Regions from separate parts of the Blautia sp. SF-50 genome, predicted to be linked through region 2. Evidence: predicted binding sites of a transcription regulator. Region 2 holds the regulator's gene; the other holds the start of a gene.
The links. Region 2 encodes HrcA, which represses chaperone genes, less so after heat shock. Its sites were predicted from a motif close to TGTTAGCACTCNNNNNNNNNGAGTGCTAACA; they were not measured.
Positions count from the first base shown of each region.

Region 1: BLP57_RS17350 (Hsp20/alpha crystallin family protein) is a predicted target of HrcA. The motif match lies at 2,940-2,970, and genes of this name have one in related genera.

Region 1 covers NZ_FMUW01000063.1:329-5,988, forward strand. The annotation lists gene BLP57_RS17340 (AraC family transcriptional regulator) at 140-985, shown strand; gene BLP57_RS17345 (glycoside hydrolase family 36 protein) at 1,001-2,632, opposite strand; gene BLP57_RS17350 (Hsp20/alpha crystallin family protein) at 3,148-3,600, shown strand; gene BLP57_RS17355 (orotate phosphoribosyltransferase) at 3,969-4,613, shown strand; gene BLP57_RS17940 (hypothetical protein) at 4,683-5,660, opposite strand, start outside.
Region 2 covers NZ_FMUW01000013.1:7,139-17,247, forward strand. The annotation lists gene BLP57_RS09550 (glycoside hydrolase family 172 protein) at 28-1,137, shown strand; gene BLP57_RS09555 (ABC transporter substrate-binding protein) at 1,153-2,406, shown strand; gene hrcA (heat-inducible transcriptional repressor HrcA) at 2,582-3,625, shown strand; gene grpE (nucleotide exchange factor GrpE) at 3,644-4,279, shown strand; gene dnaK (molecular chaperone DnaK) at 4,333-6,225, shown strand; gene dnaJ (molecular chaperone DnaJ) at 6,247-7,437, shown strand; gene prmA (50S ribosomal protein L11 methyltransferase) at 7,596-8,549, shown strand; gene BLP57_RS09585 (16S rRNA (uracil(1498)-N(3))-methyltransferase) at 8,554-9,297, shown strand; gene BLP57_RS09590 (cysteine desulfurase family protein) at 9,301-10,109, shown strand, end outside.

The DNA of each region.
Region 1 (5,660 bases), on a different contig from region 2:
AAAAAACAGCTGCCGCACGTTTATTGCACGGCAACTGTCTTTTGTCCTATCAGTTCATCTTTGTTCTTTACACCTCAGATCAAATATTTTAAACTGATATTACTTATAATAACCATATATCGAAAGGCAGAAAACTCTCATGAAAAACAAGCAGGTCATGAACCGCCAGACTTCATCAAAAGAACTTCATCTTATTTCCTGCGGCTGGGAAAAATGTACACCGGAACAGTCCTACGGCCCTGGTGTCCGGCGATATTACACCATCCATTTTGTGCTGAGCGGACAGGGATATTTCTATATGAACAACCGGAAATATACCTTGAAAGCCGGACAGTGCTTTTTCATTCCTCCTGTGACCAGCTCTCTCTACAAAGCGGAACCTTCTGATCCCTGGACTTATATCTGGATCTGTTTCAACGGGGAAAACGCTCCAACGCTTTGCGAACACTGCCATCTTACCGGGGAAACTCCGGTCCAGCAGCTGAATTCGGTTCTTCCATATCAGGAAACTATTCTTGAAATGATGGCTCATCCACAACTGACGCCTTCCGGTGATGCCTATATCCAGAGCGGTCTTTACCGGATCATTGCCCTGCTGGAGGAAGAATTTCATGCTTCCTACACCACCATGGAATCCAACGATAATTTTTACATCACACAGGCTGTTGATTACATCAAAAAAAGTCCGCTACAGAATATCACTGTGACAGATGTTGCTGACTATCTCCATATCAGCCGCAGCCACCTTTACGGACTTTTTAAAAAACATCTTGGAACCACACCCCAAGCATTCCTGACTTCAGCCAAGATCATCAACGCCCGGGAGCTTCTGACCATCACGGATATCCCTGTCTCCAGCGTGGCGTTCTCCTGCGGATATCAAAATCCATTTGCCTTTTCCCGTGCCTTCAAAAAAGAAACCGGCATGACGCCACGGGAATACCGGGAAAAATATCATCATGCCGAGGATCTTCTGGATTGCTGAACCACTTTTCCTGATTTACGGAACAACTACCTTGGCATTATAGTACTCCACCGTAGCATCCATGGTCGGACCTTCGTTGTCAAACCAGTCATAAGTGATAGTTTCGCCGTTTTCTCCCCATACCTCCGGGCAGTCGATTTCTTCCCAGTCAAGCGGAACAAAATGCTCTTCCTGTTCTGATGCACGCAGCATGATCTGATGCAGCTCCTCAAATTCCTCCGGATTCAAAACTCCAGGTTTTGCGGATACAAACAGTGGTGTACCGCTCTTTGCAAGAACGTCTGCCCACTGACGATTTTTCTCCCATGGGATCATTCCGAAAATACCGACACAGTCTGCATCAATATGGTAAAACGTATTGTGCTGCGGAAGACGGAATGCCAGCGTATTTACGCCCATTCGTCTGGTACGCTCCCAGATACGTCCGCTGGTATCGTCACCGGTCCGATTCAGATGCATCAGGCCTGCGCCGAGATGTCCGATGGTATTGCAGCCGATGATCACTGCGTTGTTGCTCCGGGAAGCATCATAAATCTCCTGATAAAGCATTTTTACGATTTCTGCGCTGGTTTTGGTCTGATCATAAAAATGCCATTTCTCCATGGAATTGTCTCTTAAATTCGCCTCAAATCCCCACTTCCCAAAGAGATCAAAGGTAGAAAAATCATGCTTGATCAGCGTGTATCCCCAATCACAGATCCTCTCGATATCTTTACGGATATATTCCAGTGCATCCGGGTGGGACGGATCGAGACAGTCATTATAGGAAATCCTCCACTCATTCGGGATATTCTCATCTTCATTAAGAAGCAGACGGACCCAGATACCCGGGCGGACACCTTTTTTCTCCAGCTTGTCTGCAAGACCTTTCATATCCGGAAATCTGGCATTGCCTTTTGTCCAGGGTCCACCGTTGTATTCATCCAGGCGGTGATGCTCCTGCCAGCAATCATCAATGACCATGAACGGAGGATTTTTTACACCTTCGGTCAGTTTCAGGATATAATCGGTATCACTTAAGATCTCCTCTTCGGAGCTGTCACCGTAAGCATAGTACCAGTTATTGCTTCCATATACCGGAAACTCTGGGAAGATCGGATCTGTACACATTTTTTCACAGAATTTCTGTGCAGTTTCAAAAGTATCTGCTCCTTCTGCTTCCATGCAGACGATCTGTGCGGCACACAGCTTTCTTCCTTTCAGCTGTACTCCTGTATTTCCGCAGCGAACATCCAGAAACAAAGTAATTCCTTTGGTATCCACCTGCCAGCAGCACATAGCAGAAGGACGGACCTTTACGCCAAAGCAGAGAACCTTCTCAGAAAGCTTCGCCAGAAAATACCATGGCAGATAACGGTTTCCGCTCATTCCATGCCATTCCGCATCACCATAGGTACGTTCCCAGGCATCTCCCAGAAATCTGGCTGATTTCGGGATCTTATAGTTCCATCTCAGCTTCACACATCTCACTGCATCCTCGGATGTGACAAATATATCCTCATGTTCACCTGCGTCCTGAAATTCCACAGTAGTTGCACCGGCAGCTACTGTCGTCTGCCCTCCCTGGCACACAAGTCTCTCCTCTTCTGTTTCCACTGTTACATAATCCGGTACCCCAAGCTTAAAATCTGCATATTTTTTCTGCATTATTCTCTCCTCCTGTACTTTTTCATTTACATTTTGCTTTACCTGCATACTCATGAACACTGTCTTTCTATCGTCTGTTCAACTCAGAAGAATGTACGAAAAATTTTTTTAATACATTTTGTCTATATGCCTTATTATATTGATTTTTTTGGTTTTTTCTATGCTTTAAAGTTATTATAACATTGCAGAATGTTCAATCTGCATAAGCTTTTCAGTCCTTGTCCGATTCGCTTTTTAATATAAGAACATAAAGGGCTAAAACTGGAAATTAGTTTTTCATTTTACGGAACACAAATTCTTCACATTTTTTTAGCACTCACCTATTGACTTTGCTAACAACAGGTGTTATATTACATATAGAACAAAGGAGAAGATAAAAAAGAACTTCCAGATGTTCAGAATAAAACCAAACGATCACCACTGCGGAATAACCCGAAGTGGTAACTATATACCGGCAACAGTTGGATTTCTTGATCCACCGGAACGGCTTTTCAATTTGAAAGGAGAAATGACTTATGATGTTCCCGAGTGTATTTGGAGAAAACTTATTTGATGACTGGATGGATGATTTTGGATTCAGAGATAATTTCTTTAGCGGAAAGAACCCTCTTTATGGCAAACATGCAAAAAATATCATGAAAACTGATGTACGTGAAACAGATAAAGGCTATGAGCTGGATGTAGATCTTCCAGGATTTAAGAAAGATGAAGTACAGGTACAGCTGAAGGATGGTTATCTTACCATCTCCGCTGCCAAGGGTCTTGACAAAGACGAGGAAGACAAGAAAGGCAATTATATCCGCCGTGAACGTTATGCCGGCAGCACAAGCAGAAGCTTCTATGTTGGTAATGGTGTAAAAAACGAAGATGTCCATGCAAAATTTGAGAACGGTGTTCTGAGACTTTCTATTCCGAAAAAAGCAGCTGAAGAGATTGAAGCTGATAAATATGTATCTATTGAAGGCTGACATCGACTCACTCTCACAGGGGGAGAATCCATAAGGATTCTCCTCCTCTTTTTTATACGCAATAATACATATGACACTCTCTTTCCAATTTACTACGTACTCACAAGTACTTTCACTCTATAGTAATGATCCTATTGTCAAAGTTTTCATGATATTGGATATTTTTTAACAAATACGCTTGATTTTTTGAATATTTTTTATATATTTTGCATTATATTATTTCATTTTTTTGAAATTAATGGTATAATATGCACAGCTAATCGGATATTTGCAATCCGCATTCGGTTAAATAAATCTGTTTCGTAATCCTTCAGGATAATTCTCCTGAACAACCACGTAAAACACGATCACGACAGGAGGTTTTTATTATGGATCAGGACAACATCATAAAAATTTATGCACGCAATGACAACCGCATACAGCTTAAAATGATTCCGGGACACTTCGTAACATCCCAGTCCCATATCACACACTACCTGGATCTCACTACTATGAAATCCAGATGCGCTGAAGCACAGCGTATTGCATCCGCTCTCGCAGCAAATTACGAAGCATCCATTCCGGTAGACACCATCGTCTGCATGGACGGACTTGAAGTGATCGGTGCTTATCTCGCCGAAGAACTGACCAAAGCCGGCGTCCTTTCCATGAACGCACACCAGACCATCTACGTCATCACCCCTGAGTTCAATAGCACCGGGCAGATGATCTTCCGCGACAACTATGAACCAATGATCAATGGAAAAAACATCCTCATCCTAAATGGTTCCATCACCACCGGATCCACATTGAACCGAGCTATCGAAAGCGTTCTGTACTATGGCGGTAAGATCCGCGGCGTGGCAGCCATCTACAGCAGTGTAGACAGTGTAGCCACACTCCCTGTCCACTCTATCTTTCAGGCCAGAGACATCCCGGACTATCGCTCCTACCGCTCTGACAACTGCCCACTGTGCAAAAAACGCCAGAAGATCGATGCTATTGTCAGCAGTTACGGATATTCTGTATTATAAGATTCAGATCAATCAACGAATCCCCCATGGATAGCAAAACCAGTGGGGGATTCTCTTTATCTTTTCTTATTATAATTGATATTCTCTGTACATGGCTTCACGCATTTCTTTATCTGTAACAACCTTCTGAATCTCATTACCACGATTATCAAGTATAAGCCTGTTGATCAGAACACTAAGTCGTTCTTCCCCCTGGGCCATTCCCTGAGCTATTCCCTGAGCCATTCCCTGGGCCATTCCCTGAGCCATTCCCTGAGCCATTCCCTGTTCTCGCCCCAGTGCTTCAGCCTGTTCCTTAGCTTCCGCCATCAGTCTTGCCCTTTTCTCAGATTCCAGTTCCAGAACATGTCCACCCATAATCTCACCTATTCCTTTCCGGACTTTCTCCTCATTTCTGAAAATATGATCAGATATCCGAGTTATCAGTCCAATCAGATCACTGAACAGTTCAGACCTTCCAGATTCAGTGATCTCTACCTCCAGTTTACTCCGGATCACTTCATATTCATTCAGTAATTCCTGAAAAAGTTGTGGATTCTCACTCATCTCATGCCCTCTTTTTTCATATCGCATGATATAAAAAGGAAGCAGCATAAGAAGACTCTTTTCAAATATCTTATCTTTTGTATAATTCTCTACTTTAATGGCAGGCACTCTGTACAAATGACATCCCCCATCCGGAAAAACCACATCCACTTCCAGAAAATCCGGCGTATTCCTACTATTCCTCAGATACAACACACAAGAACGTGGAAACTCCATCCGATACCTCCGTCCCTGCTTTCTGGCAAACTCAACAGCAGTTGCAAAATCATACTCTATCATCCGTACAGCCATTGTCGTGTCATCCGTACTCTGACATTCTATATGATAAATCCTGTTTCCGATCAACAGCCGCGAATCCGTAATAATCTCACCATCCACCCGCTGATACTCATTACGCAGCTGCACAATCTCCACATCAGCCGGGTATGATGTATGAAAAACATCATTGATCAAAGGCACGACCAGAAACGTCATTTTCTCCATCATAGTACGAAAAACATC
Region 2 (10,109 bases):
ATTTCCAAAAGAGAGGAGAAAACAGATATGTATCAGGCATTTACAGGCGGACTGGGAGGGATCGCACTTGCAAAGCATGGAAAAAGCCGTGCGATTAATGCAGAAAATCCTCATGGAGAAAAAGGCAGAGGCGGTATGGCTGCAAGTCATCTCGGACCGTCCAGAAAAGGAAGCCCGTGTCTTAAGGATATTGAGCCGGGAGCTGTGGTAACTCTGGCAGAAATGGAAGGACCGGGACAGATCAATCATATTTGGATCACCGTCGACAACAAGACTACAGAGGCAGATTGCTTTGTACTGAGGGATCTTGTGATCCGTATGTACTGGGATGACGAGGAAACTCCTTCCGTGGAAAGTCCTCTGGGTGATTTCTTCTGCTGCGGATTCGGAAGAGAATGTTTTGTAAATTCTGTTCCGGTGGCTGTTGTTCCAAACAGGGGCTTTAACTGCTATTTCCCGATGCCGTTTAAGAAGAAAGCAAAGATCACACTGGAAAACCAGCATGCAAATAAAATCCCGGCTTTCTTTTATCAGGTAGATTACTGTCTCTATGATGAGCTTCCGGACGATATTGCTTATTTCCATGCGCAGTGGAGAAGGGAACGGTTGACAGAAAAAACAAAAGATTATACAATTTTGGATGGAGTAAAAGGAAAAGGCCATTATATAGGAACCTACATGGCACTTACCACACTGGAACGTTACTGGTGGGGCGAGGGAGAAATGAAGTTTTATATTGACGGAGATGAGGAGTATCCGACCATCTGCGGAACAGGAACGGAAGATTACTTTGGAGGTTCCTGGAGCTTTGCCAAACAGGTGGATGGAAAAACCGTGGAACAGAATTATAACACACCGTATCTGGGATATCCGTATTATTCTGCTCATGACGAACTGATCCACAATTTTTATCACAATGATGACTGCCCGCCAATGCGAGGCTTTTACAGATGGCACTTACAGGATCCGATCTGCTTTGAAGAGGATCTTCGCGTTACGATCCAGCAGATAGGCGTCGGATACCGTGGCCTGTTTGAACGACAGGATGATGTAGCAAGTGTAGCGTACTGGTATCAGACACTTCCTCATGCACCGTTCCAGCCGTTGATGTCAAAAGAGGATAGATGGCCCAGATAAAAAGGGTGGTAGAGATTGAAAAAACAGGTATTTTGCGGGGTATTTGCCCTGGCTCTGGCAGTGACAGGATGTGGAGTCCAGAAGAAGGAGGCTGTATCTGATATTGTGCCGGAGAACAGACAGGAACTGACGATCCTTCATGTGGATGCAGGCGCAGAAGGCTTTGATTCTTTTATCAGCCAGGCGGAAAAGGATCTTGGAATAAAGATCCATATTGAAAAATGTCCGGCCAATGCGGACAACCGCCAGGCCAAAATAGCAACTCTTCTGACATCAGGAGATGATTCTGTTGATCTGATCACAGTAAATGATGAGATGATATCCGAATTTAAACATAGGGGATTTCTTCTTCCGTTGGAAGATACGGTTATGACAGAGGAGACAGCGGCGAATTTTCCGCAGGAATACCTGAAAGAAATATGCATGTCAGACGGACATATTTTTTCGGTACCGTTCAAAATGGATATCATGGCATTCTGGGTGAACCAGGAATTGCTGGATCAGGCTGGTCTGGACAGACTCTCCTGTCTCAGTGATCTTGAGATCCTTCAGAAAAAGCTTCAGAATACGGGAAAATATGCATACGGGGATGCATGGGAGATTTCCTACATATATAACAGTATCAGCGAGTATGTCAATTTTTTCGGAGGAGATTATACAGACTGGACGGATCCGAAAACCAGAGAAGCGGCAGGATATATGAAGCGAATGCTGGATACAGGGATGATATCAGAGGAGAATCTGATCGACCAGCATGATCAGCTGAATGAAAAATTTATAAACGGCCAGTATGGATGTATGTTCATGTATACCGGTGCGTTGAGGACCTTTCAGAATGCAGGCGTATATGGAAAAGATAAGATCCATATGGCACCATTTCCGGAATTTGACGAGAAGGTGACCAATATCGCAACCTGGCAGTATGTACTGAATAAAAATTCTGATCATAAAGAAGCAGCTCTGAAGTTCCTTCAGTATGTGTCCGGATATGAGGCCAGTAAAAATTACGGACAGCTGACAAAAATGTGTCCGGCAAGACTGGATGTGATCGAGGATAAGAGTTTTGAGCTGGAGGGAATTGAAATGATTCGGCAATATCTGAAAGATTATAAGCTGAAGGCAAGACCACTGTGTGCCGATTCCATAGAAGCTGTTTCGTCCATGGGGACGGAGTTTCAGAAATATGTGCTGGGACAGAAAACAGAAACGGAATTTTTTGCCGGGGCACAGAACTGCATAGACCAGTATTACAAAAAAGCATCGTACTGATGCTTTTTTTGTTTTGAAAAAATAAGAACTTTTTTTCAAAACATATTGACAAATATTTTACATGGTGATATCTTAAAGACTGTAGATGTTAGCACTCCACCAAAATGAGTGCTAACAGATATAAAAAAAGAATCAACATCCGTCAGGAAAAACAAAAAGGAAAGGAGATGGCTTCATGGAAGAGGTGTTGAATGAGCGCAAACGAAAAATATTACAGGCAATCATCAAGACCTATATGGAGACCGGAGAACCGGTTGGATCCAGAACCATTTCCAAGTATGCGGATCTCAATGTAAGTTCCGCAACGATCCGAAATGAAATGTCAGACCTGACAGATATGGGCTATATCGTCCAGCCTCATACCTCGGCAGGAAGAATCCCTTCCGATAAAGGCTACAGACTTTATGTTAATGAGCTGATGAAGGAGAAGGAAGCAGAGGTTGCCGAGTTACGGGATCTGATCATTGAGAAGACAGATAAGATGGATAAGGTGCTTAAGAAAGTTGCGAAGGTTCTTGCCTCCAATACCAATTATGCCACCATGGTTTCTGTTCCACAGTACAGCGGCAACAAGATCAAGTTCATCCAGCTGTCGAGAATGAGCGAGCTTCAGCTTGTGGCAGTGGTTGTCAGTGACAACAACACAGTCCGGAACCAGATCATCAATCTGGATGAGGAAATGGACGACCAGACGATCCTGAAACTGAATCTTCTTCTTAACACCAATCTCAATGGGATCCCGATCCAGGATATCAACCTTGGGATGATCGCCAGACTGAAGGAACAGGCAGGCAGCCACAGCGGTGTGGTGGCAACGGTTCTGGATGCAGTGGCAGCCACCATTCATGTGGAAGAGGAAGATATGGAGATCTATACTTCAGGTGCAACTAACATCTTCAAGTATCCGGAGCTTGCCGATAAAGAGAAGGCAACGGAGCTGATCTCCGCATTTGAGGAGAAGCATGAACTTGCCGATCTTGTAAAAGAACAGATGTCAGATGGAGAGAATACAGGAATCCAGGTTTACATCGGTGATGAGATGCCGATCCAGACCATGAAGGACTGTAGCATTGTAACTGCCAGATATGAACTGGGAGACGGAATGTACGGAACCATCGGGATCATCGGTCCCAAACGAATGGATTATGAGAATGTAGTGGACAGTCTGAAGGAACTGAAGAATCATCTGGATGACGTTTTGAAAAAGAAGAAAACTTAGAAAGGCGGTAGAAAAAAAGTGTCGGAGGAAACAAAGAAAACATCCGAAGAGCAGGAAGCGGAGAAGGAAATCCCCGTAACTGACGGAGATCAGGAAGAAGAAAACCTGACACCGGAGGGAGAAGATCTGCCGGAGGAAGAAAACAATACTCCAGGCGAAGAAGCTGCCTCAGAGGATAAAAAAGAAGAAAAATCAAAAACTTCCTTCTTCGGAAAGAAGAAAAAAGATAAATCTGAGCAGAAGGTGGAGGAACTTACCGATCGCCTGAAGCGTACCATGGCTGAATTTGATAATTTCCGTAAAAGAACGGAAAAAGAAAAATCCAGCATGTACATCATCGGAGCAAAAGAGATCGTTGAAAAGATCCTGCCGGTTGTGGATAACTTCGAAAGAGGTCTTGCACAGGCACAGGAAGGTGATGCTTTTGCAGATGGAATGAAAATGATCTACAAGCAGCTTACCACAACACTGGATGAGCTTGGTGTGAAGCCGATCGAAGCAGTGGGAAAGGAATTCAACCCGGATTTCCATAATGCAGTGATGCATGTGGAGGATGAAGAGGTTGGAGAGAACATCGTGGTGGAAGAATTCCAGAAGGGTTACACCTACAAGGATTTCGTAGTACGCCACAGTATGGTGAAGGTTGCGAACTAACTGACAACAAACTTTATTTTAACAGATACAGACTAAAACAGGAGGAAAAAATCATGGGAAAGATTATTGGTATTGACTTAGGTACAACAAACAGCTGTGTAGCCGTAATGGAAGGTGGACAGCCGACAGTTATCGCAAATACAGAAGGCGCAAGAACAACACCATCCGTTGTAGCATTCACAAAAACAGGAGAGCGTCTGGTAGGTGAGCCTGCAAAACGTCAGGCAGTTACAAATGCAGACAGAACGATCTCCTCTATCAAAAGAGAGATGGGTACCGATTACCGTGTAACCATCGATGACAAGAAATATTCTCCACAGGAGATCTCCGCAATGATCCTTCAGAAACTGAAAAAGGATGCAGAGGCATATCTTGGTGAGAAAGTAACAGAGGCAGTTATCACAGTTCCGGCTTACTTCAACGATGCTCAGCGTCAGGCTACCAAAGATGCAGGTAAGATCGCAGGTCTTGATGTAAAACGTATCATCAACGAGCCTACAGCAGCAGCTCTTGCATATGGTCTTGACAATGAGAAAGAGCAGAAGATCATGGTATACGACCTTGGCGGTGGTACATTTGATGTATCTGTGATCGAGATTGGTGATGGCGTTATCGAGGTTCTTTCCACAGCTGGTAACAACCGTCTTGGTGGAGATGACTTTGATAAGAAAGTTACAGATTACATGCTTTCCGAGTTCAAGAGAACAGAGGGCGTAGATCTTAGCAACGATAAGATGGCTCTTCAGAGACTGAAAGAGGCAGCTGAGAAAGCTAAGAAAGAGCTTTCTTCCGCAACAACAACAAACATCAACCTTCCGTTCATCACAGCTACAGCTGAGGGACCGAAGCATTTTGATATGAACCTTACAAGAGCTAAATTTGATGAGCTGACACATGATCTTGTAGAGATGACTGCAGAGCCGGTTCGCCGTGCACTGTCTGATGCAGGTATCACAGCTTCCGAGCTTGGCCAGGTACTTCTGGTTGGTGGTTCTTCCCGTATCCCGGCTGTACAGGATAAGGTAAGACAGTTAACTGGCAAAGAGCCAAGCAAGAACCTGAACCCGGATGAGTGTGTTGCACTTGGTGCTTCCGTACAGGGTGGTAAACTTGCAGGTGATGCAGGTGCCGGTGATATCCTTCTTCTGGATGTTACTCCACTGTCACTGTCCATCGAGACAATGGGTGGTATCGCAACTCGTCTGATCGAGAGAAATACTACAATTCCTACAAAGAAGAGCCAGATCTTCTCTACAGCAGCAGATAACCAGACAGCTGTAGATATCAACGTTGTACAGGGCGAGCGTCAGTTCGCAAAGGACAACAAATCCCTCGGCCAGTTCCGTCTGGATGGAATCCCGCCAGCACGTCGTGGAGTTCCGCAGATTGAGGTAACATTTGATATTGATGCCAACGGTATCGTTAATGTATCCGCTAAAGACCTTGGAACAGGTAAAGAGCAGCACATCACAATCACAGCTGGTTCCAATATGTCCGATTCCGATATCGACAAAGCTGTCAAAGAAGCAGCTGAGTTCGAGGCTCAGGATAAGAAACGTAAAGAGGCGATCGACACAAGAAACAATGCAGACTCCATGGTATTCCAGGTTGAGAATGCTCTGAAGGAAGCTGGCGACAAGCTTGACGCAAACGATAAAGCAAGTGTTGAGGCTGACCTCAATGCACTGAAAGATCTTCTTGCACAGACAGCAAATGCTCAGGAGCTTACTGATTCTCAGGTTGCAGATATCAAAGCTGCACAGGAGAAGATGATGGAGAGCGCTCAGAAACTGTTCTCCAAGATGTATGAGCAGACTCAGGGAGCTCAGGGTCAGGCTGGTCCTGGACCGGATATGGGCAACATGGGCGGAAACGCTGGTGCTCAGGGCGGAAATGAAGCAGGATACGGCGATGATGTTGTAGATGCTGATTACAAGGAAGTCTAAGACAAGTAGGAAATAATTACAATGGCTGATAAAAGAGATTATTATGAAGTCTTAGGTGTGGATAAAAACGCCGACGACGCAACATTAAAAAAAGCATATCGTAAGCTGGCCAAGAAATATCACCCGGATGTAAATCCGGGTGATAAAGAGGCTGAAGCGAAATTCAAAGAGGCGACAGAGGCTTACTCCGTTTTAAGTGATGCCGACAAGAGAAGACAGTATGATCAGTTTGGTCATGCAGCATTCGAAAACGGCGGCGGAGGCGGTGCCGGCGGCTTTGGTGGATTCGACTTCAACGGTGCGGATATGGGAGACATCTTCGGAGATATCTTCGGAGACCTGTTCGGCGGCGGAGGCAGAACCAGACGGGCCAACAATGGACCGATGAAGGGTGCCAACCTTCGTGCACGTGTGAACATTACTTTTGAGGAAGCGGTTTTCGGATGCGAGAAAGAGCTGGAGATCGTTCTGAAGGATGAGTGTACCACATGTCACGGAACCGGAGCGAAACCTGGAACATCACCGGTCACATGTCCGAAATGTAAAGGCCAGGGTCAGATCGTTTACACTCAGCAGTCCATGTTTGGTATGGTACGTAATGTTCAGACCTGTCCGGACTGTAATGGAACCGGTAAGGTGATCAAGGATAAATGCAGCGCCTGCCGTGGAACCGGATATACCTCTTCCAGAAAGAAGATCCAGGTATCTGTACCGGCCGGTATCGACAATGGCCAGTGCATCCGTATCCGTGAAAAAGGTGAGCCGGGAACCAACGGCGGTCCGAGAGGAGATCTGCTGGTTGAGGTAAATGTAGCCCGTCATCCGATCTTCCAGAGACAGGATATGAATATCTTTTCAACAGCTCCGATCACATTTGCACAGGCTGCACTTGGCGGTGAGATGCGTATCAATACGGTAGACGGTGAGGTTTCCTATGAGGTGAAACCGGGAACACAGACGGATACAAGAATCCGCCTGAAGGGCAAAGGTGTTCCGTCATTACGTAACAAGAACGTTCGTGGTGACCACTATGTAACCCTGGTAGTCCAGACTCCGACAAATCTCAATGAGGAAGCAAAGAAAGCTCTGGAAGCTTTTGATGCGGCATGTGGAAACCGTCCGTCAGAGGACAGCACATCCGAGACTTCCGAAAAAACCGAAAAGAAGAAAAAAGGTTTCCGTGAGAAAGTTAAGGAAATGTTTGAGGAATAAATAAAGTGAAAACAGGAAAGAGGCACAAAATGCCTCTTTCTTTTTTTTCTGTATTCGTGTATATTAAAAGAAGTGCCCGTTTTCGGGACAATAGAAAACAGGCGACAGACTGGAATGAAAATCCGTAAATGTGTATACAGCATAAGGAGATATAAAAGATGAAATGGAACCGTTTTACACTTAAGACAAAAACAGAGGCAGAGGATATTGTGATCTGTACACTCGCCGAGGTGGGAATTGAAGGTGTGGAAATCCAGGATAAACAGCCGCTGACCGATGAGGACAAAGCGCAGATGTTCGTGGATATCATGCCGGAAGGACCAGCAGATGACGGGATCGCATATCTGAACTTCTATCTGGAAGAGGATGCGGATACCGAGGCAATTCTGAAAGATGTGAAGGCTGCACTGGAGGATCTGAGAAGCTTTGTGGATATCGGAGAGGCAACCATCACAGAATCCCAGACAGAGGATAAGGACTGGATCAATAACTGGAAACAGTACTTCCATCAGTTCTATGTAGACGATATTCTGATCGTACCGTCCTGGGAAGAAGTGAAGGCAGAAGATAAGGACAAGATGATCCTCCACATTGATCCGGGAACTGCCTTTGGTACAGGAATGCATGAGACCACACAGCTTGTGATCCGTCAGTTGAAGAAATTTGTGAAGCCGGGAATGGAGATCCTTGATGTGGGAACCGGAAGTGGAATCCTGGGGATCGTTGCACTGAAGCTTGGTGCAGGTCATGTGGTTGGTACAGACCTTGATCCCTGTGCAGTTCCGGCAGTATCTGAGAACAAGGAGGCCAACCAGATCGAGGAGAAATCCTTTGACATGATGATCGGAAACATCATCGATGACAAAGAAGTTCAGGAACAGGTCGGATATGAGAAATATGATATCGTAACTGCAAATATCCTGGCAGATGTTCTGGTACCGTTGACTCCGGTGATCGTTGCACAGATGAAAAAAGGCGCTTACTACATTACATCAGGCATTCTGGATGTAAAGGAGGATGTCGTAGTGAAGGCTGTAAAAGACGCCGGACTGACGCTTGTTGAGGTGACTCATCAGGGCGAGTGGGTATCTGTGACAGCAAGAAAGGACTGATCTCATGCAGCGATTTTTTGTGGAACCTCATCAGATCGACAGGGACAGACATGAGATCCGTATCACAGGAAATGATGTCAATCATATTGTCAATGTGCTCCGCATGAAAAAAGACGAGGAGCTCTGGATCAGCGACAAGGAAAAAGAATATCACTGTGTGATCGAAAACGCGGGGGAGGATGAAGTCCTGCTTCATATCCTCTATGTACAGGAGCCGGATTATGAGCTGCAGAACCGTATTTATCTTTTTCAGGGACTGCCGAAGGCTGATAAGATGGAGCTGATCATCCAGAAGGCAGTAGAGCTTGGAGCATATTCCGTAGTTCCGGTTTCAACCAGACGCTGCGTGGTAAAACTGGATAACAAAAAAGCAGAAAAAAAAGTATCCCGCTGGCAGCAGATCGCAGAAAGTGCGGCAAAACAGTCCAAGCGTATGCTGGTGCCGGAGGTACATTCTGTGATGACCTTTAAAGAAGCCCTTGTCTATGCAAAAGAACTGGACGTTCTATTGATCCCTTATGAGCTTGCAAAGGGAATGAAAGAGACGAAAGAACTGATCCGGTCGATCGAACCGGGAAAAAGCATCGGTGTCTTTATCGGCCCTGAGGGTGGTTTTGAAGAGCAGGAAGTGGCAGATGCCATGGAAGCCGGTGCGAAACCCATCACCCTGGGACACCGGATCTTACGGACAGAAACCGCGGGACTCGCAGTACTTTCTGTTCTGATGTTTCAACTGGAGGATGAATAGATTATGGAAGCATATTTTGACAATTCCGCGACAACGAGATGCTTCGATGAAGTAAAGGATATTGTCTGCAAAACCATGACAGGAGATTTCGGAAATCCTTCTGCCATGCATAAAAAGGGAATGGAAGCGGAGAATTATGTCCGCAGAAGTGCCCAGACCCTTGCAAAATTACTGAAAGTGAATGAAAAAGAGATTCTTTTTACCTCCGGTGGAACAGAATCGGATAACCTTGCTATCATCGGTGGTGTGGAAGCCAATAAGCGAATGGGAAACCATATCATCACAACTGCAGTAGAGCATGCAGCAGTGGCCCAGCCTTTTGCTTATCTGAAGGAACAGGGCTATGAGGTGACCATTCTTCCTGTTGATCATCAGGGCGTTGTAAGGCTGGATGCACTGGAAGCGGCTCTGCGCCCGGATACGATCCTGGTGTCTGTGATGTATGTGAACAATGAAGTGGGAGCTGTGATGCCGGTAGAAGAGATCGGAAAGCTCGTCCACGAAAAAAGCCCGAAAGCACTTTTTCATGTAGATGCCATCCAGGCATTCGGAAAGTACCGTATTTACCCGAAAAAACTGGGAATCGACCTTTTATCTGTAAGCAGCCATAAGATCCACGGACCAAAGGGTGTGGGCTTCCTCTACATCAACGAAAAAGTAAGAGTACAGCCACAGATCCTTGGCGGCGGACAGCAGAACGGTATGCGTTCCGGAACAGACAATGTACCGGGAATCGCAGGCCTTGGCGTTGCCGCAGAGATGGTATATACGGATTTTGATAAAAAAATACAGCACCTTTATGACCTGAAAGA